Regions from separate parts of the Paenibacillus sp. KACC 21273 genome, predicted to be linked through region 1. Evidence: predicted binding sites of a transcription regulator. Region 1 holds the regulator's gene; each other region holds the start of a gene.

Region 1 (7,669 bases):
AATAGTATGAAAAATAACTTGCGTCATCTTGTTCATGAAATTAATGATAATGCTTCACAGGTTATTACAATTTCTAAAGATGTTGCTAGTGGTACGTCTGAAACAGGTAAAGCTGCTGAACACGTTGCAGACATTATGTCTGATCTATCTAGCAGTACACAGGATCAAGTTAAAATTGTAGAAGGTGGATTACAAACTGTCTATGATGTTAATAAGGATATTCAGCAGATTGATCAAAGTAGCCAGCAAGCGATGAGCGTTGCGCAACAAGCACAAAGTCAAGCGCTACTCGGTAATCAAGAAATAGTACATGTTATGAACCAAATGGATCAAATTCATCAACGTATGAGTAAATTGGAAGTGATTATTTCTTCGTTAAACAAACGCTCTGGAGAAATTGAAGAAATCAATAATGCAATTTCTTCGATTGCAGCTCAGACGGGTCTTCTTTCTCTCAATGCAGCAATTGAAGCTGCACGTGCAGGTGAACACGGACGTGGATTTGCTGTAGTTACTTCCGAAATCCGTAAACTTTCTAACGAAACCAATGAATCCGTAGATCGGGTGAGAGCACTTGTCAATGCTATTCAAAGTGAAACAAAAGGTGCTACCAAATCGGTGGAAAACATGGTTAAAGAAGTAAGTCAAGGTATTGCTGCGGCTCATTCTGTAGGTAATTTGTTTAATACCATTAAATCTCTAACCGATCATACCACTTCTGAAATTAAAGAAGTGACTGATTCTATCCATCATTTATCGGAACATTCACAGAAGATTGTCAAATCTATGGAAAATATCTCAAGCTTGACCGATCATGTTGCTTCTAACACTGAAAGCGTAAGTGCAGCTACAGAAGAACAATTAGCTTTCTTGGAAGAAAGTACAGCTCATACCGCTACACTTCATTCTATGGCTGAGAAATTACAAAATACGGTACTGCAATTCCGTTTATAATCTATGCTTAATTAACAAAAAAGCATGATCTTTGGATTCAGTATATGAATTCCTTAGATCATGCTTTTTTATATGGTTTGAGCTTGATGATGTTATTCTTGCCCTGTTCCTTTTAAAGTTGCAGGCAATTCCATAGGTCCACCTAATTTGGTTCCATCACGGAAATTGTAGAAAAGATAATAATAACGTTCATTCAGTTTGGCAAAAACTTGCCATGCATATTTTCCATTATATGAGCCAGGTACAATTCGTACAGCTTCTGCTCCAGGCAAATCTTTTTGCAAAAGATCGGTGGCGGCTTGATAGGATACTGTACCTGCTGTTTTCTCAACATGCACTGCATTAGCTCCTTCTGCTACCGAACCGTCTATATTAAATTTGACCCAGACCATTAGATCTTCTTGTGCTGTATTTTTACCTTCTACAACCCAATACGTTGAACTATCTGTCCAGACGGAATTGAACGTACGCGTCACAGATACAATATCCGCTTTTTCCTGTGCGCTGTTAATAGCCAGTTGTTCTTTACTCCATGGCTTTGCCATTACATGCACATAAAATTGATTTACACCTAAAATCAGCAATCCTACTACAACGATAATGATTGCAATCCACTTGCCACTTCCCAAATTTCGCAAAACACGCCATCCTTTCCTGTCGACTTCCAGTTAGCGTTTAAGCAAACCTTCAAAAGCACTTTGGGCTTCATGACGAATTTTTTCTTCATCCAATGTTAATGATATACCGTCTTTGATCAATTGCTTACCGTCTACCCAGACATGCAATACATCTTTAGCAGATGCAGAATAGATTGTATGTGAAATAAAATCAGTACGTGGTAAGAAATGCGGTTGATCTACATTAAGTGCTGTAATATCAGCTTTCATTCCTACAGCGAATGTACCTACATCATTCAAAAATACAGATCTTGCACCGTATTCAGTACCCATTTTCAATGCTTCTAATGCAGGCACAGCTGTTGGATCGCCGGATACTCCTTTATGAATAAGAGCAGCCAAACGCATTTCTTCAAACATATCCAGATTGTTATTACTTGCCGGGCCATCTGTTCCCAAAGACACAACAACGCCTGCACGCAACAGATCAGGTACACGTGCTACACCACTTGCTAATTTGAGGTTACTACCCGGGTTATGAGAAATCGCTACTTTATTCTCAGCAAGCACTTCGATCTCTTCATCATTCAAATGAACAGCATGCGCTAACAATGCTGGACGAGTGAAAAATCCTAATTTCTCCAAATGAGCTACAGGACGTAATCCATAATCTGTAACGTTTAATTGAACTTCTGCTAGTGTCTCAGACATATGTGTATGCAGCGGCAAATCCAAATCATGAGCTGCTTGTACAAATTGTTCGATGTATGCAGGTGGACAAGTATACGGTGCATGTGGAGACATCATCGTTGTAATACGTCCATTCGCTTGACCATGCCAATCACGTGCAAAGTCGATTGATTGTTTTAGCTTTTGCTTTTGTTCTTCTTCTGAACACAAGCCGATTACACCACGCATCAATACTGCACGCATACCCGATTGTTCTACCACTTCGGCTACACGTTCTGAGCGATCATACATATCGAGGAATGTAGTTGTACCGCCTTTTAACATTTCTAATACAGACAGAGCAGTTCCCCAGTACACATCGTCACTTGTAAATTTCGCTTCCATCGGCCACATTTTTTCTTGTAACCATACTTGTAGAGCAAGATCATCTCCATATCCACGTAACAACGACATCGCTGCATGACCATGACTGTTGACTAGACCCGGAATAAAGAACAAATGATTGCCATCCACTACGGTTGTGTCTTCTTCGATCACAGGTTCTTCTTCTCCAAGATACGTAATCCATCCATCTTCAATCACCATATGTCCAAAAAGCATTGATTTCTCTTCGCTCATTACAGCAAACATACCGTTTTTGATGACCCATTTGTTCGAGGTGTTATTCATTAGTTTCATGTTCCTTTCCATCTTCCAGATAATAGGCAAGGCTTAATAAATCCGTTGTAAAATCAGCAGTATGCACACGAATATGCGGTGGAGCTTTCAAAATAATCGGTGCAAAGTTCAAAATAGCCTCGACCCCTGCTTCAATTAACTGATCTGCTACACGCTGTGCTTCAACATTAGGCACTGTAACAATTCCGATACGAATACTTCTCGCTTTGACTGTAATTCCAAGTTCATCAATAGGCTGTACGACTAATGTATTGATTAAAGAGCCTACTTTCGAATCGTTGGAATCAAACACAGCTACGATTTTCATTGTTTCTTTTAGATACATATTATAGTTAGAAAGGGCATGCCCTAGATTACCAGCGCCTACAAGTGCCACATTGATTTGTTGATCTAATTTTAAAATATGACGTATTTTCTCAATCAAATACGATACATCATAACCGATCCCTTTACGTCCAAAATCTCCAAAATAAGCTAAATCTTTGCGAATTTGTGCTGGATTCAAGTCTAATTTTTGTCCCAGTTCTTGCGAAGACACTGTAGGAACTTCACGTGTGTGAAGTTCGTTCAGATATCTAAGGTATACAGGTAGTCTTCGCACGACTGCTTCTGATATTTTGTCGGATTTCATGCTTGCTCCCCCTCTTGATTTACAGTTTCCTTTTCAGGTTCGGCCTGGCTAAGCCATTCTGTAATACGGGGTACCATCTGCTCTGTCGGCATATGTTCCATTTTGGGACCGGGCAATGAATATAGAAAATGCTTGCCATAATAGGACTCGATCACACGAGTGTCATAGACAATAACGATTCCCCGATCACTAGATGTCCGTACTAATCTACCAAAACCTTGTTTGAAACGGATAACTGCTTGCGGTACAGATAATTTCATAAATGGATTTTTCTTTTCTTTTTTCAGCCGTTCACTTTTGGCTTCAAGCAGTGGATGATTAGGCGGTTGAAAAGGTAAACGTACGATCGCCAGACAGGTTAACGCTTCGCCTGGAATATCGACCCCTTCCCAGAAGCTACTTGTACCCAGTAACACCGAAGCGGAACGCTCTTGGAATCTTCGAGTGAGCTTGGTACGACTTCCTCCATCGACCCCTTGTCCAAATACTGCAATATCGCTATGTGATAACTTCTCTTTCAATGGCTCATACACCTGCTTGAGCATCCGATAAGAGGTAAATAACACCATCATTCGTCCATTGGTCGCTTTGGCAGTCTCCGCTAATGAGTTCGCTAACGTATCTACAAAGAACGCATCACCAACACTGCCTTTGACACTTGGAAAATCGCGCGGAATTAACAACAGCGATTGCTCACGATAATTGAAAGGTGAAGATAACTGTTCAGTCATCAATCGACCTTCTTTTTCCGCTTCTACAAGCCCTAACTGTTCAATCATATATTGAAATTTCTTTTCTATTGATAAAGTAGCTGATGTCAAAATAATACTTTTCTTTTTATCAAAAAAGTACTCTTTCAATTGCTTGCTCACATCAACCGGTACAGCATACATCTGTAAAGACTTGCTACGGTAATTCCCATTAGCTTCATACCAGTAGACTGTATCTGTACTTTCCAGCTTCACAAATTGACGCAGATCATCTCGTACCACTGTTAAGTCTTTGAATAGACCCGACACATCTGTTACCAGACTATCTGTGCCTAACTGCTCATCGCTGTCTTTGATCTGATTCATCACTTGCTCGCCTTTACGAATCAACTGACTAAGGCCGATATGAATCTGATTCTCAAGCTCTGTAATCACATTCCATTCGGTCGGTTGCTTTTCCGGTAAAAGTCGAAGCGTGAACTGCCCGGCTTCACCAGGAGCGGCATCACTACGCTGAGGTAACAAAGCAAATAGTAACTCACTTAATTTATCCCAGTTTTCTTTGACATCTACAATTTCAGGATATAGATTATCAATCGCTATCGCCCAATCCATACCACGTTCATTGCCAGAAGAACCTAATTGTTGACGCAAAATCGCTAACTGACCATTTTTGCTGTCTTTGAACAATCTTAACAGTGGATGAACCAATGTGAAATATTTCATATGCATACCCAAGTGCTTACCTGCAACATCTTCTAGATGATGTGCTTCATCAATAACCAAGCGATCATAAGCAGGTAACAATTGATGCCCTGCTTTGACATCGGTAAATAATTTCGAGTGATTGGTAATGACTACATCTGCTGTACCTGCTTCATGCTTCGCACGATGGTAAAAACATTTGCGGAACCATGGACATGCACGACCCAGACAAGAATCGGTATCACTGGCTACCGTTTCCCAGAAGTCAGCACCACGATTACCCATATTGAGTTCTTCATCATCGCCAGTTTCTGTCGCATTTAACCAGACAATCATTTGAGCTGCAATCAATACATCTTCTTTAGGGCTTTGAAATTCTTTTGTATTTATTTTATGCTCAAATTTGCGCAGACACAAATAATGCTGGCGTCCTTTGAATACGGCAGCACGAAATGCAAATGGAACAACTTGAGTCAATAATGGAATATCGCGTTCTCGCAACTGTTCTTGCAAGTTAATCGTATGCGTACTTACCATGACACGATCGTTTTCTTTGACACTATGATAAATCGAAGGTAATAAGTACCCTAGCGATTTGCCTGTTCCTGTTCCTGCTTCGATCAATAGATGCTTATCATCGGTCATCGCTTTGATCACTTCTTCAAACATACGATTCTGCGGTTCCCGTTCTTCATAGTTAGGAAGCAGATTACGTAAGTTTTGTTTCACTTGCTCTAAAAATTCATCAAATGAAACATCTGCAAGTGGCATATTACCTCGCTCTTCATGAGCCGGCAAAATTTCATTCCAATCGCCTACTTTTAACGCCAATTGACGGAAAAAGCGATGTTCGTCCAAATCTTGAATCGGCTGTGCTTCTTTCTCCATCCGCACGCCATCAAAATACCAACCGAGATCACTATCCTGATTATCAAATAATTCAGATAAACGCTGGACTGTAATTAATGGTAGATCATTTAACTCTTCCAAGCACTTTAGAAATACATGAGCAGTCGCTAACGCATCACTATCTGCTTGATGAGGACGATCATGAACGAATCCCAAGTCTTTACTTACCATGCTTAACTGGTAGCTCGATAGATTCGGGAAAAAGATACGTAACAGATCCATCGTATCCAGCACTCGACCTGTAAATGCCAAATATCCAGTCTGATCCAAAGCGCGTTGCAAAAATCCTAAATCAAAACCGACATTGTGCCCGACAAGCACAGCATCTTCTAATAGAGGAATCATCTCCAAAATAACATCGTCTAACTCTGGAGCGTTCTCTACATCTTCATTTTTAATTCCTGTTAAACCTTCTATAAAAGGAGGAATCGGCACTCCCGGCTTCACCATAGAAGAATATACAGTAGAAATACTTAAATCATGATCTATAATGGCAAGCCCAACTTGAATAATATCATCGGTGGACTGAGTACCTGTGGTCTCAAAATCCAGTACGGCAAATTTCATGGATGTCTAAATCCTCTCCTTGCTGTCGTCTCAACCTGATGTCGAAATGTTCACCTATCAGCATACCAGAAGAAGACCGTTTTGAAAATCAAAGGGTGGGGAGTTATTCAAATTTCAGCTTTTTTATGGGAGGCGCTGCGTGGAGAAAATCGTTCTTGTCGTCGCTTGTTGCAAATGAATCCTTTGAATGACTGCTTCGCAATCAGGATTCGTTTACAAAGGCGAGCGCTTCGCTCTTTCAGAACGATTTTCTCCTCTCCTCTGTTGTAGGTAGATAAGCATAATGTTGAATAACTATTTAGAAAGTAGCAGGAAATGAGGAATAGATATAGAGTTACATAAAATATCATACAGCTTTAAATTGTGTAAATTTTAATTTACCCATATTGAGTAGCATCTGTTATATTAGTAAAGGATTTCAATATAATTATAAATGGAGGGAATTTAAGTAAAATGAGAAAGTTTATGATGATGTTTTTGGTTTTGGTGGTGACATTAATGGGGTCAGCGCCTGCTACGCTTTTTGCAAGTGAGGAAGGAACAAGTAATTTGGTAGCAAGTAAAGAAAGTCAGGATTTAAGTTTCTTAAATTTATTTCTTTATGGAGACTATAATATGACATTAAAACAAGGAGAACCTTTTATTGAAGAAGGTTGGAGTGTAGCAGACAGTGTATATAGTGAAAATGAGTTAAAAATAGATATTACATATACATTAAATTCTGTTCCAGTAAATCAAATTGATACTAATATACCTGGAATATACGTAATCACATATATTGCAGAGAATCCAGCCGGAAAACGTTCTTATCCTCAACAACGTACTATTGATGTTGTTGCTACTGAAAAACAGAAAGATCTTGATCAGCTAAATATCCGTGGTGCTTTAGGTATGGCATATCATAATAGTTCTGTCTATGTTGCACAAGGCAGTTCAGGAATATCAAAAGTCGAATTAAGCTCTGGAACAGTTACTTCTATCGTGTACGGTGGATACTATGCCGATAATGTTGTTACTGTTGCTTTCAATCAAGCTGGCGACCTATTTTATACTTTAGAAAACAAGTCAATCATCAACAAGATAGATGCTCAATATTTACAGGATGCTGCGTTAACTCCAGAACAATTTAAGAAATATAGTTCACTTTATTTAGACCTTAGTGACAAAGCATCTGACGGTAATGATCCTATAAAAAATATTTCTAATAT
Region 2 (7,669 bases), 1.1 Mb from region 1:
TCATTACAAACGTCCGGAAGAAAAAGAATATTTCCGCTGGTTAAATCATATGTATAACGAAGGTTTGTTAGATCCTGAGACATTCACACAAAAAACAGACCAATACAATTCTAAAATTGCAAGTGGACGTGTTCTTGGTCTAATCGATCAAGATTGGGATTACCAACAAGCTGAAAATGCTCTAAAATCTTCAGGTATGACTGAACGTGCATACGGACATTATCCTGTTCAATTAACAACAGAAACAAAAGATCGTTCATTCCAAGATATCGGTGCACCAGTAGGTTACGGTATAGGGATTACTACTTCTGCGAAAGATCCGATCCGCATTATTAAATTCTTAGATTGGATGTCTTCAGATGAAGCTCAAGTCTTGAATCAATGGGGTATCGAAGGTAAGCAGTACAATATGAAAGATGGCAAACGTGTTATTCCTGCGGATGTACAAGACATGAAAACAAATGATAATACGAACTTTGTTAAAACAACAGGTGTAAGTGGATATACTATATTTGGTGTTCATTATGGTGATGGCGTGAAAGATCCATCAGGTAACTATTACACTACGAATTTCCCTGAACAAATTATTGCAGGTTACACAGCTTCCGAAAAAGAAACATTAAAAGCTTATGGTGCAACAACATGGAAAGACTTATTCCCGCAAAAAGATGAGTTCCCGGTTAAACCTTGGGGTGCAGCGTACAACTTACCAGCACCGGATGATCAAGAATACACAGTAAACTTCCAAAAAGGACAAGATATTGTTCGTAAACGTATTCCAGAGGCGATTTTAGCTTCTCCAGAAGAATTTGATGGCATTTACGATGAAATGGTTGCTGAGTTAAGTACAGAACCAATGAAAAAAATGGAAGCATCGTATACACAAATGATTAAAGATACCGTTGAATTGTGGAGCAAGCCTGTCACTGCAAAATAAACATCTTAGATAATTGCAAAAGCTGTGATACAGCACAAAGAGGGGCTTCGGATTAACGAAGCCCCTTTATGTATGAATTTCAAATGTACGAATTTCAATCAGGAGGTCATATACCGATGGATCAAAACAAGCAGTCGTTATGGAAACTATGGTACAACCAACCTGCACAACTCTGGGAAGAAGCGTTACCGATAGGGAATGGTCGTCTAGGAGGCATGGTATTCGGTGGTATACAGCAGGATCGTATTCAATTGAATGAAGATACATTATGGTCAGGGAAACCACGTGAGACAGTCAACCCTAGTAGTCTAGCTGAGTTATCTCATGTTCGAGAACTTATTTTTGATAACCAATTAGAAGAAGCACAATCGATTATTAACACCAGCATGTTAGGGCATGATACCGAAGGTTATCAACCTGTAGGCGACCTGTGGGTCGATATACAATACCCTGTGACTGAACCTGTAATTACAGATTATCATCGTGAGTTACTGGTAGATCAAGCGCTCACCCGTACATCATGGCAAGCAGATGGACATCGTATTGAAAAAGAAGTATTTGTCAGTCATCCGCATCAAGTGATGGTCTATCGGTTACGTAGTGATGGTCAGCAACCTCTGAATATTCGTGTACGACTAGATAGTGTACAACCACATCAACAGTACGCTCAAGATCATGAATTATCGTTAGCTGGCTATTGCTTGCCAAGTATCGAAGACTATCGCCAGATAGAACCACCTTACGCGTATGATGCACAAGCAGAGCAAGGTATTCAATTTCATGTAGGCGTCAAAGTGTATGTAGATCAAGGACATATTCAAGCAGAAGATCAGCACTTATCTATTCAAGAAGCACATGAAATTATGATTGTATTATCAGTCGTTACTAATTTTGAAGGATACGATCAAGTTCCGGGAAGTAGTGGACGTGTATTAGCAGAAGAATGTGTAGCTATTCTCAATCAAGCGGGAAGTATCGGATACCAGTCATTGTTAGAACAACATCTAGCAGATTATAGTAGTCTGTTTAATCGGGTAGAGCTTCAATTAGAAGATGAACAACATCTGTTAGCATCCGATCAAAGTATAACTGACCAAGAATTACCAACCGATCAGCGACTGCAACAATATCAACAGCATCGTCATGATCCAGATTTAGAAGCGTTATATTTTCATTATGGAAGATATTTGTTAATCTCCTCGTCCAGACCTGGAAGTGAGCCAGCTAATCTACAAGGGATATGGAATGAACATGTACAAGCTCCGTGGAATAGTGATTACACCACGAATATCAATACACAGATGAATTACTGGCCTGCTGAAGTGTGTCAGCTTTCTGAATGTCATCAACCGTTATTTCGTATGATAGAAGATCTGAGTGTAAGTGGTCAGGAAGCGGCGAAAGTGCATTATGGAGCCAAAGGTTGGACAACCCATCATAATAGTGATCTCTGGCGCTTGGCTGTTCCGACTCAAGGTGATGCAAGCTGGGCGTTCTGGCCTCTCGGTGGAATCTGGTTATGTGCGCATCTGTGGGAGCATTATGAATATCATCGTGATCTAGACTTTTTACGGGAAACGGCTTATCCGATTTTGAAAGAAGCTGCTAGGTTTGCACTGGATTGGTTGGTTGAAGATCGTGAAGGTTATTTGGTTACTGTTCCTTCGACTTCACCTGAAAATAAATTTTTAACTGCTTCTGGAGAAGTATGTAGTACATCAGCAGCATCTACGATGGATATGACATTGATCCGCGAATTATTAGATCACTGTATCACCAGCACAACATTGCTTGAAGTCGATCAAGATTGGGCAAGTGAGCTACAAGAGACTTATAAGCGCTTATATCCTTTTCATATTGGTCGTCATGGTCAATTACAAGAATGGTACCGGGATTATGAAGAGCATGAACCAGGGCATCGTCATGTGTCTCATTTGTATGGTCTGTATCCCGGGCATGAGATTAATCGTTATCAGACACCTGAGCTAGTAGAAGCTGCTCGTGTCTCGCTAGAACGACGTATTCAGCATGGCGGAGGACATACCGGATGGAGCTGTGCCTGGCTTATTAATCTGTATGCTCGTTTGTTGGATGGAGAGACTGCACATGAATTTGTAACTACGTTATTATCGCGTTCTACATATCCGAATCTATTTGATGCTCATCCTCCATTTCAGATTGATGGTAATTTTGGTGGAACCGCAGGTATTGCTGAAATGTTGCTTCAAAGCCATTTACAAGAACTACATCTACTGCCTGCGTTGCCACAAGTATGGAATAAAGGATTTGTGAAAGGGCTACGGGCACGTGGCGGATATACAGTAGATATGCACTGGCAACAAGGACAACTGGTAGAAGTGACAGTAGAATCGCAGTTTCATGGAACCTGTCGCTTGGTGAGTTCTATTGCTCTGCAATTGGAAGATCCATTAACAGCTTCTACATTGACTGAACCTAATGAGCAACAAACTGATTTTGTGCTGGAGTTTACTGCGGAAGCGGGGAGAAGTTATACATTACATGCAAAGGTCTAAAATTCGGGTCTAATCATACAGTTAATCTACGAATATTTTGACGAGAAGTAATGAAAAATATTTTTTCTTCTATATATAAATATATTCTTATCAAATATGTAACTATGAATATATTAATAGGGAGATGAACTAAGGCGATATTTTCTGTATTATACAGAGAATGTCGCCTTTTTGACCATGAAATACATACTATTTGACAATAATTTGTAATAAATAATATAGAAATAAGAAGAATATAATTAAATAACGAATCAAAAGGGGCAAATTGTGGTAATAGAGACTATAACAATAGAAACGTAATTTTTAAAGTGCTCCTAGTTTGGAGTAGCAATGGATACTAACATAAGAGGGGAGTGCTTAATTATGGCGACAAATACAAAAGGCCGTTCAAATTCACCCGGAAAAAATGCGCGTGGATTAACTCGTTTGCTAACAATTATAGGTTGGATTGCTTTTGTTGTTGGTGTAGTAACGATTATTTTGAATATCCAACCATTTAATGATAACAATGCTGGATTGATGATGGGTATCGGATGTGTAGTAGGAAGTGTATTTATTTACTTTATTGGTAAATCGATCGGTTCTATGCAAGTTCGTAATGAAGAAGGAAAAGAAAGTATCAATGATGATTAAAAAATGAGATTTACGATAAAATAAATCCTTTTTAATTAAATACATGCTCCTTTAAGAATTAATTCTTAAAGGGGCTTTTTTACGGAATCACAATATGATAATATATAAATAATGTGAAAAGATTCACGATAACCTGTTAATAAATTGACAGATTTGTTAACAAGTCAAAAAAATGTGGAATTTACACCTTCTATGGATACGCAAATAGCACACTTAGTGTTAACATAGAAATGTGTGGTTTCAATATTATGAACGTCTTAAACGTTATGTGAGAAAGGGGATTAAGATGAACAAAAAACCGGGTTCTCGTCTTATGATGTGGGTTATGATTATTGTGTCGGTTCTGTCACTCGCTTTGACGGTATGGGCACTTTATGCAGGTAGCCACAATTACTTTGTTCTCGATCCGAAAGGACCTATTGCTGCAGGACAAAGAGATCTAATCGTGATTTCCACGATTCTAACTGCCATTGTTATTGTTCCGGTAACGATACTCACTTTTGTTATAGTGTGGAGATACCGTGACAAACCAGGTAGAAAAGCAAAATATGATCCGGATTTCAACCACAGCACCAAGCTTGAAACCATCTGGTGGGGGATTCCAATCATCGTTATTGCTGTACTTGGTATTGTAACTGTGCGTTACACTTATGCATTAGAGCCTTCTGTAGCGATTCAATCACAGAAGGAACCTATTACAATCCAAGTTGCTTCTATGGACTGGAAATGGTTATTTATGTACCCGGGCGAAGGTATTGCTTCTGTGAACTCTATTACGATTCCAGAAGATACACCTGTACGATTTGAACTGACTTCTGATGCTCCGATGAACTCTTTCTGGGTGCCAGAACTTGGTGGACAAATTTATACGATGTCGGGTATGGCTATGACATTGTATCTACAAGCTGATCATCAGGGAACTTTCTTTGGATCAGGTGCTAACTTCAGTGGTGAGCATTTTTCCCAAATGAGATTCGATGTGAATGCTGTATCTGACGAGCAATATCAGACTTGGGTCAACAAAGTTAAAACCGAGTCTAAACCTATGAGTATGGAAACATACCAGTCGCTAACGGTTCCTGGAACTGCTGACAAACAAACGTTTTCTGCATTCCCGGAAGGTCTATTCCAACAACTTGTTACCAAATACTTGCCAGGCGGTTTAGCAGGCGGTAAAGATCGTGCTACTCATACCACTCCTTCTACTCAGATTGATGAGAAACAAAGTGAAGAAGGACAAAGTGATATGGGAACAGGCGATCACGATGGCATGGAAATGAATGATCAAGAAAGCACAGACACGAATACTAGCAATTAAGTTCAGATTTATTTGAAGTTAGTTGTACCGTAGCGTGTGACATAAAAGACAGGGAAAGGAGCTCCCCGATGCTCGAGAAAATTAAAGATTTTGCATCTGACTTTTTCGTCACCGGCGACCCACTAATTTACGGTGCAGATGTATCTATCGGACTTGCGATGATTGCTATCGTTGTGGGACTCACCTATTTCAAAAAATGGGGCTGGTTGTGGCGTAATTATTTAACAACAGTTGACCACAAAAAAATCGGTATCATGTATATTCTTGCTTCGATTTTGATGTTGTTCCGTGGCGGCGTGGATGCCATTATGATGCGTACTCAACTCGCATTCCCAAATCTCGAATTTTTACATCCTGAACATTATAATCAGGTATTTACGACGCATGGCGTAGTTATGATCCTGTTTATGGCGATGCCATTTATGTTCGGACTCTTTAATATCGTTGTTCCTCTTCAATTAGGAGCACGCGATGTAGCTTATCCATTCTTGAACGCATTAAGTTTCTGGTTGTTCTTCTTGGGTGCGATGCTATTTAACTTATCTTTCGTTATCGGTGGTTCACCGGATGCAGGATGGTTGAGTTATCCACCACTATCAGAACTCCAATTTAATCCAGGACCTGGACAGAACTTCTACATCTGGGGTATTCAGATCTCAGGTATTGGTTCACTTGCAACGGGTATTAACTTCTTGGTAACGATTATCAAAATGCGTGCACCAGGCATGACATTTATGAAAATGCCTATGTTTACATGGTCTGTATTCGCGACATGTATCATTATCATTTTCGCTTTCCCAATTTTGACAGTTACACTAGCACTATTGTTTATCGATAGGTTTGCGGGGGCTCACTTCTTTACACTCGATGGTGGCGGTAACCCGATGATGTATATCAACTTGATCTGGATGTGGGGTCACCCTGAGGTATACATTGTTATATTACCGGCGTTCGGTATTTTCTCCGAAATCGTCAGCGTATTCTCGCGTAAAAAGCTATTTGGTTACACATCCATGGTATTCGCCATGTTGATTATTGCATTCGTATCGTTCTTTACCTGGGCGCATCACTTCTTCACGATGGGTTCTGGCGCAGATGTTAATGCGTTCTTCGCATTATCAACGATGCTGATTGCAATTCCTACAGGGGTTAAAATCTTTAACTGGTTGTTTACGATGTATCGTGGTCGAATTCGCTTCGATCTGCCGATGCTCTGGACGATCGGATTTATCCCATGTTTTATTATCGGTGGTATGACAGGGGTTCTATTGTCTGTTGCTCCTGCTGACTTCCAGTATCATAACAGTTATTTCCTAATTGCTCACTTCCACCAAGTTCTTATCGGTGGTGTAGTATTCGGTTATTTCGCTGGTATGTACTACTGGTGGCCAAAAATGTTCGGTTTCAAACTGAACGAAACATTAGGTAGATGGGCATTCTGGTTCTGGAACATTGGTTTCTATGTATGTTTCATGCCTCAATACCTGCTTGGTCTAATGGGTATGACTCGTCGTATCAGTACATTTGATTGGGACACTGGCTGGGGTCCATTAAACGTTGTATCCACAATGGGTGCATACTTGATGGGTGTAGCGTTCTTGTTCCAAGTTCTTCAAATTGCTTATAGTATCAAAAATCGTGAAGTCGATACGACTGGCGATATCTGGGACGCTCATACTTTGGAATGGAGTATTCCTTCTCCTGCACCAGAGTATAACTTTGCAGTGGTTCCAGTTGTGGATAGTAGAGATCCGCTATGGGTTGAGAAACAGCGTCGTGCGGCTGGTAAGCTTCCGAAAAATCCGCCAAAACCTGTATATGCTCCAATTCATATGCCGAAAAACTCTGCAATTCCAATTATAATGTCAACATTCTTCTTTATTGCCGGATTCGGCTTTGTCTTCTTGTGGACTTGGATGGCGGTTCTTGGTCTGATTGGTGTAGCAGGTTGTATGATTGCTCGCTCTTTCCAATACGATACCGACTATTACATTCCAGTTGAAGAAATTGAGAAGACGGAAGCATCGATAAGGGGGACGGTCTAATGGCACAAGCTGTATCACAGCATGGTCACGACCATGATCATAGTCATGACCACGGGCATCACGATCCGCAAGAAATGAAGCTTCTTGGTTTCTGGATCTTCCTAATTACCGACGTTATCTTGTTCGGTACTTTATTTGCAACATATGTGGTTCTTCATAAAAACACTGCCGGTGGTCCCGGTGGTGCAGAAATATTCGAAAT
Region 3 (7,669 bases), 160 kb from region 1:
AATCCTGCTGAAAGGTCTGTAATCTGACGAGCTTTTCCTATATTACGGCGAAAATAAATCACTCCACCTACATGATATTTCTCTATCAATTCAGTAATATGTTCATTCGGTACATTTGTATGAAATCCACATACAAACAATTGTCCGATTTTCTGGTCTAAGGTCAGGTCTGATAATTGAATAGTGTTCATATGTATCCCCCTTAAGCTTGAGCCTATTTTGAAAAGATGTCTTTATCCGAGCATGAAATGACTAGCTAGATCCTTATTTAAGTATAGATAACTATATGTAAGTCAACAAGCGGATAAAGTTTGGGTTTTGGGGAATTTTTTTAAGTAAGGACACTGTATAGCTAGCGAAATATATAACATACCTATACACACCAAAAAGACATACCAAAAAGCCCTTTCCCTGATTACTCTGGAAAGGACTTCTGGTTTCACGTTCGTATACCCTTTTTACTGACTATGGTTGTTATTCTATCTATTTTCATAAAGAGGAGGATTAGACACAAGAGACTTGACGACGACCTTGTTCGATCAGACGATAAGCACGATCTACTTCAGCTTCGGTTGGCGAAGGAACCCCATCCAGCGGATAGATGCGTCCCAGCGCTTCCCATTTGTAGATGCCCATCTGATGATAAGGTAAAATTTCGAACTTCTCTACTCCTTTTAATGTACCGATAAATTCGCCTAAAGCGATCAAATCTTCTTCAGCATCATTAATTCCCGGTACAAATACATGGCGTATCCACATTTTGCGTCCATTGTCAGACAGCCATTGTGCAGTGTGTAGAGTGCGTTCATTCGATACACCAGTCAATTTTTTGTGCTTTTCATTGTTAATATGCTTAATATCTAGCATGACTAGATCTGTGACTTCAAGCAGTTCATGGATTTTACCAGGTTCGTTGAATCCATTACTGTCGAGTGTTGTACTGAGATTCCAACGTTCTTTGACTGCTTTGAACAATTCTCTAACAAAAGGAGCTTGTAACGTTGGTTCGCCGCCGGATACAGTCAATCCTCCACCAGAAGAACGGTAGTAACTCAAGTAAGGTTCGATTTCAGCTAGCACTTCTTCTAGCTCCATCACTTTACCTCCGTCCAAGTTCCATGTATCAGGGTTATGACAGTATTGGCATTTCATCAGACAACCCTGCATAAATAGTACAAATCGTATGCCCGGGCCATCGACGGTACCGAACGTTTCTAGCGAGTGAACACGGCCTTTTACCATGATCAATCACCCCTTTCGTCTGAGTTGATGTATATAAGTTATGTGAAAATGTATCGCTCTAGCATGCTCCGTTACGTCGATAGATTATTTTTACGATCGCTGTTAAGATCGGATATCTGGAATGAACTGCTTTCGCAGTCGATATCCGAATCTTAAAGGCGAACGCTTCGCTTCTCCAAAATAATTCTATAGCCTTCACTCAGCAGATAGAGTTACATTTTCAGATATAACTTATATCATTCATTGTTGGTTAGCAGTTAAAAGCTTTGATTACTTTGGTTAGTTTTATTGCTTTATTATTTTTAAAAGTTTGTATTACATTGATCCGTGGAATGTGCGGTTGATGACATCCATTTGTTGTTCACGAGTCAATTTCACAAAGTTAACAGCATATCCAGATACACGGATTGTTAATTGTGGGTAGTTTTCTGGGTGTTCCATAGCGTCTAGTAGTTGTTCACGAGCAAACACGTTCACGTTCAAGTGATGAGCATTGCTACCAAAGTATCCGTCTAGCATAGATACAAGGTTTGATTTACGGATTTCTTCTTCTTTACCTAATGCTTTTGGTACGATAGAGAATGTGTTAGAAATACCATCCAAGCTATCTTCGTATGGTAATTTAGCAACGGAACTTAGAGATGCAAGTGCACCTTTTGTATCTCTTCCGTGCATAGGGTTAGCACCTGGTGCGAATGGTTCGCCAGCTTTACGTCCATCTGGTGTTGTACCTGTTTTTTTACCGTACACTACGTTAGAAGTGATTGTTAGTACTGATTGTGTTGGTGTTGCACCACGGTATGCTTTGTTTTTGCGAATCATACCCATAAATGTTTCTACCAATTCAACAGCAATTTGATCGACTTTATCATCGTTATTACCGTAGCAAGGATATTCGCCTTCAATTTTGAAGTCTACAGCAATACCACGTTCGTCACGGATAGGTGTTACTTTTGCATATTTGATAGCGCTCAATGAGTCAGCTGCTACAGATAGACCAGCAATACCACAAGCCATTGTACGTAAGATATCACGATCATGTAATGCCATTTCGATACGTTCGTAGCTATATTTGTCATGCATGTAATGGATAACGTTCAATGTGTTCATGTACAATTTGCCTAACCATTCCATCATTGCTTTGAAGCGTTTCATGACTTCGTCATATTCAAGCACTTCAGAAGTGATTGCAGGATATTCAGGTCCTACTTGAACGCCTGATTTCTCGTCACGTCCACCATTGATTGCATACAATAATGCTTTGGCAAGGTTAGCACGAGCACCGAAGAACTGCATTTGTTTACCGATACGCATAGCGGATACACAGCAAGCAATACCGTAATCATCGCCATAGATCGGACGCATAAGATCATCGTTTTCGTATTGGATAGAACTTGTTTCGATTGAAACTTTAGCACAGAATTTTTTGAAAGCTTCTGGCAATTGTTCTGACCACAATACAGTCAAGTTAGGTTCTGGTGCAGGTCCCAAGTTGTATAATGTATGCAAGAAACGGAAGCTGTTTTTAGTTACTAATGTTTTGCCGTCTACAGCCATACCACCGATAGATTCTGTAACCCAAGTAGGGTCACCACTGAACAATTCGTTGTAGTCTGGAGTACGCAAGAATTTAACGATACGCAATTTCATTACAAAATGGTCTACCAATTCTTGAGCTTGTTGTTCTGTTAATGTGCCTTCTTTTACATCACGTTCGATATAAATATCAAGGAAAGAAGATACACGTCCTAGAGACATCGCTGCACCATTTTGTTCTTTGATTGCTGCAAGGTAACCGAAGTATACCCATTGGAACGCTTCTTTAGCTGTTTGTGCAGGTTTGGAAATATCGAAGCCATGCATTTCAGCCATTTTTTTCAATTCGCCTAGAGCACGAATTTGTTCAGATACTTCTTCACGAAGACGAATAACTTCTTCATCAATTACGTCAACTTCCATGTCATTCAAATCTTGTTTTCTTTCGTTGATCAAGAAGTCTACACCGTACAATGCTACGCGGCGATAGTCACCGATAATACGTCCACGACCGTAAGCATCTGGCAAGCCTGTAATGATACCTGCTTTACGTGCTGCTCTCATATCGGACGTATAAGCATCGAATACACCCTGGTTATGCGTTTTACGAATATTAGTGAAGATATCAATGATTTGTTCTGGTACTTCAAAGCCATACGCTTTACAAGCATCGATCATCATTTTGATACCACCGAACGGTTGAAGCGAACGACGGAAAGGAGCATCTGTTTGAACACCGACGATTTGTTCTTTGTCTTTGTCCAAGTATCCAGGACCATGTGAAGTGATAGTAGAAGGTGTTGCAGCATCTACATCCCATACTCCGCCACGTTCGATCTCTTCTTTAGATAGTTTAGAAATAATATCCCACAAGTCTTTTGTATTTGAAGTAGGGCCAGCTAGGAATGTTTCGTTTCCTTGATATGCGCTAATGTTTTGCTCAATAAAATCACGAGTATCTACATGTTTTGCCCATTTACCTGATTTGAAATTGCGCCATGCATCTTTTTTTAAATTATCCTGTACATTTCTTTCGATAACTGACATTGATAATCCCTCCATTATTGTGAATAAAATCACAAAAGCATTTAAGCTAATGCTTGTCTCGCCTGTACGATACCGGAAGCTGTTATTTTCTCCCTCCGGCTATGTCTTTATTATGATGTAATTCATAAGCATAGTATGTGACATTTATCACAAAATCGCATTTTTATTATGATTTTTATCACATTCTGTATCTATAACAGCTTTTGAAAATAACTATTACAGATATTCAGAAACCCTTTTACAGCATAAGCGAGCAACTGATTATGCCGTAAACACAGTAATATCAATCTACTAATACAAAAATATACATAAGATTTTGCAACAAATAACTGTAGCATAATACCGGAATATACGACTTCTAACAACGAAATATATCACACTATTTCTGTATTATTCTATCTACACACTATAGAATAATGTTGGACATTGCATCACTCCTCTCTACGAATAAAAGAACGACTCTCATTAGTTCTGCTCATATCGCAAACTAGGAGATCGTTCTTTTGTATGAGGTGAATTTCCATATTTGCTTTATTTTCTATTTTCAACAGCGTATCTTGAGAGTCTATTTTTAGAGATACCATTTAAATAAGAAGAAAAAAAGGATCATCTCCAACGACTCTGCTATAAAAGCATTTGTGGAGTGATCCTTTTTTCAATCTACATGATTACTATTTCAAAAGTATACTTATTCAAATCTACCGTAGAATGCGTTGCGGTATACATCAGCTAGTTCAGTCACTAAAGGTAATTTAGGATTCGCTGTTGTACATTGATCTTCAAATGCACGGTCAGCAAGGTAATCGACACGAGATTCAAAGTCTTTTGCATCAAAGCCTAAAGCTTCAAATGTTTCTGGAATACCTAATTTACGGTTCAAGTCACGAATAGCATTGATCAAGCTGTTTACGCCCTCTTCAGTTGTACGTGCTGGCAATCCTAGGATGCGTGCAATTTCAGCATAACGTTCGTGAGCGATAAAGTGAGAATATTTAGGGAACGATGCGAATTTAGTTGGTTTTTTCGCATTGTAGCGGATAACGTGTGGCAACAAGATCGCATTGGTACGACCATGTGCTGTATGGTATTGTCCACCCCATTTGTGTGCCAAGCTATGGTTAATACCTAAGAATGCATTCGCAAATGCCATACCTGCAATCGTAGAAGCATTATGCATTTTTTCACGAGCCAGTTTGTCGCCTGTTAGAGCAGACTGTTCTAGATATTGGAATACCAGTTGAATCGCTTTGATCGCTAGTCCATCGGTAAAGTCACTTGCCATTACAGATACATAAGCTTCAATTGCATGAGTCAATACGTCCATACCTGTATCAGCTACAGCTACGCGAGGTAAAGAGTATACAAATTCAGGATCGATAATCGCTACGTCTGGTGTTAACTCATAATCAGCCAAAGGATATTTAGTGTTGCCTTTTTCTTTATCTGTAATAACCGCGAACGATGTTACTTCAGAACCTGTACCCGAAGTTGTAGGAATAGCTACGAATTGTGCTTTTTGTCCCAAATGTGGGTATTTGTAAATCCGTTTGCGGATATCCATGAATTTTTGTTTTAAGTTATCAAATTCAGTATCAGGGTATTCGTAGAACATCCACATGCCTTTAGCAGCATCCATAGGTGATCCACCACCAAGAGCGATAATGCAGTCAGGTTGGAAACGTTCCATCATTTGACGACCACGCTCAACTGTAGCTGTAGATGGATCTGGCTCTACATCAGAGAACACTTCAACAACTACTGGAGTCTGACGTTGACGCAAGTAATGTTGTACTTTTTCTACATAACCAAGTTGTACCATCATCGCATCTGTTACGATCACAACACGGCTAATATCAGGCATTTTAGCAAGGTATTGAGTTGCACCTTTTTCAAAATAAACTTTAGAAGGTATTTTGAACCATTGCATATTCACAGTACGACGAGCCACCCTTTTCACATTAATCAGATTCACTGCACTTACATTAGAAGAAGTAGAGTTACGACCATAAGATCCACAGCCTAGTGTTAGAGATGGTAAGTTAGTATTGTAAAGGTCACCGATAGCTCCGTGTGTAGAAGGAGAGTTCACGATAATACGTCCAGTTTGTAGACGGTTAGCGAATTTTTGAATAACTTCATCATTATTAGAATGGATAGCTGAAGAGTGACCCATACCGCCAAATTCTACGATTTGTGCAGCACGTTCAATCCCTTGATCCGCATTTTTAACTCTATAGCAAGCCAACACAGGGCTTAATTTTTCAGCAGATAATGGGAATTTCGTACCGACACCTTCTAGTTCAGCAACCAATATTTTGGTGTCTGCTGGAACAGTAATTCCACAAAGTTCAGCAATTTTTACAGCAGATTGTCCTACAATAGAAGGATTCACTGCACATTTATCTGTATTCATTGCACCGTTTGTTAATTTGCCTGCTTCTTCTTTTGTTACAAAGTAGCAACCGTTATCGATCATTAATTTTTTTACTTTTTCATAGACAGGTTCTTCAATAACTACAGCCTGTTCAGAAGCACAGATCATACCATTATCAAACGATTTGGAAAGAATTAAGTCATTAACAGCTTGTTGTAGATCAGCACTTTTCTCGATAAAAGCAGGAACGTTACCAGGACCTACGCCAAGTGCAGGTTTACCACAGCTATATGCTGCTTTAACCATTGCGCCACCACCAGTAGCTAAGATCATAGCTACATCAGGATGGTTCATCAAAGCATTTGTTTTGTCCATTGAAGGAGCATCAATCCACTGGATACAATCTGCAGGTGCACCATGTTTTACAGCTGCTTCAAGCAAAATGCGAGCTGCTTCTTTACTACAATTCTGTGCAGATGGATGGAAGCCGAAAATGATAGGGTTACGTGTTTTAATTGAAATTAATGATTTGAACATCGTTGTTGATGTTGGATTTGTTACAGGTGTAATCCCCATAATGATTCCGACAGGTTCAGCGATTTTTTGGAAGCTTTCATAATCATTGTCTTCAATAACACCGACTGTTTTATCATTTTTGATGCTGTGGTATATATATTCAGTAGCAAACATGTTTTTGATAATTTTATCTTCATATACACCTCTACCTGTTTCTTCAACAGCCAGTTTAGCAAGATACATATGTTGATCCAGACCAGCTAACGCCATTGCTTGTACGATGTTATCAATTTGTTCTTGATTCATATTCATAAATGCAGCGTGCGCTTTGTTAGCTTTATCAATTAATTTTTGAATTTCTTCCTGTGCACTCAATTCCACGTTGCGACTAGCATCATTTTTTACAGCCATTTCTCTCATCCTCCTCAGAATGTGTATTGCTTTTGTCTACGCACTGATCATAGCATAGAGACATAAATCATAATGTGATATTTTTCACAATCAATTTTTATTTTTTAAATTTATTCTATTTCATTTTTTCCTTTTGCATTTTAATATAAAAAGATGTATGATAATAGTGAAATTAATCACAAAGTATGAAGAAGCTTTTCTTCATTTGTAAGTCATCATTGTTACTATATAATGTAGAATTTAACTAATCATTTAATTTCCAATTTTTTTCCTAAAATGTTATGCATTATGATTAATTTCACGTATAATTGAAATAAAGGGGCGAATAATAATGAACAAGTCTTTAGAAGAAACTCAACCACGTCATAATACAGCATGCTTTTCGGAAATTAATCAGGAACGATTACTTAACCATTCTACAGAACGTAGTATCGCAGCAGGATCTCATTTATTCTGGGAAGGCGATTTATCCGATAAATTATATTTCCTTAAAAGTGGACGCGTTAAATTAACGAAATCAACCGATGAAGGTAAAGAATTGAT

Evidence for each region. Region 1 encodes Rex, which represses fermentation and respiration genes when NADH is low (regulators of the CRP and FNR family bind a similar motif). Its sites were predicted from a motif close to TTGTGAAATATTTCACAA; they were not measured.
Region 2: the regulator Rex is predicted to act here: its motif matches at 4,216-4,233, upstream of qoxA (cytochrome aa3 quinol oxidase subunit II).
Region 3: the regulator Rex is predicted to act here: its motif matches at 3,843-3,860, upstream of pflB (formate C-acetyltransferase).

The regions. Positions count from the first base shown of each region.
Region 1 covers NZ_CP117876.1:2,029,355-2,037,023, reverse strand. The annotation lists gene PQ460_RS09260 (methyl-accepting chemotaxis protein) at 1-954, shown strand, start outside; gene PQ460_RS09255 (cell wall elongation regulator TseB-like domain-containing protein) at 1,047-1,592, opposite strand; gene PQ460_RS09250 (amidohydrolase) at 1,623-2,930, opposite strand; gene PQ460_RS09245 (redox-sensing transcriptional repressor Rex) at 2,923-3,570, opposite strand; gene dinG (ATP-dependent DNA helicase DinG) at 3,567-6,461, opposite strand; gene PQ460_RS09235 (S-layer homology domain-containing protein) at 6,915-7,669, shown strand, end outside.
Region 2 covers NZ_CP117876.1:922,381-930,049, forward strand. The annotation lists gene PQ460_RS04205 (ABC transporter substrate-binding protein) at 1-937, shown strand, start outside; gene PQ460_RS04210 (glycoside hydrolase family 95 protein) at 1,054-3,471, shown strand; gene PQ460_RS04215 (hypothetical protein) at 3,835-4,104, shown strand; gene qoxA (cytochrome aa3 quinol oxidase subunit II) at 4,391-5,422, shown strand; gene PQ460_RS04225 (cbb3-type cytochrome c oxidase subunit I) at 5,491-7,467, shown strand; gene cyoC (cytochrome o ubiquinol oxidase subunit III) at 7,467-7,669, shown strand, end outside.
Region 3 covers NZ_CP117876.1:1,866,029-1,873,697, reverse strand. The annotation lists gene nagZ (beta-N-acetylhexosaminidase) at 1-191, opposite strand, end outside; gene pflA (pyruvate formate-lyase-activating protein) at 505-1,242, opposite strand; gene pflB (formate C-acetyltransferase) at 1,558-3,825, opposite strand; gene adhE (bifunctional acetaldehyde-CoA/alcohol dehydrogenase) at 4,514-7,126, opposite strand; gene PQ460_RS08470 (Crp/Fnr family transcriptional regulator) at 7,458-7,669, shown strand, end outside.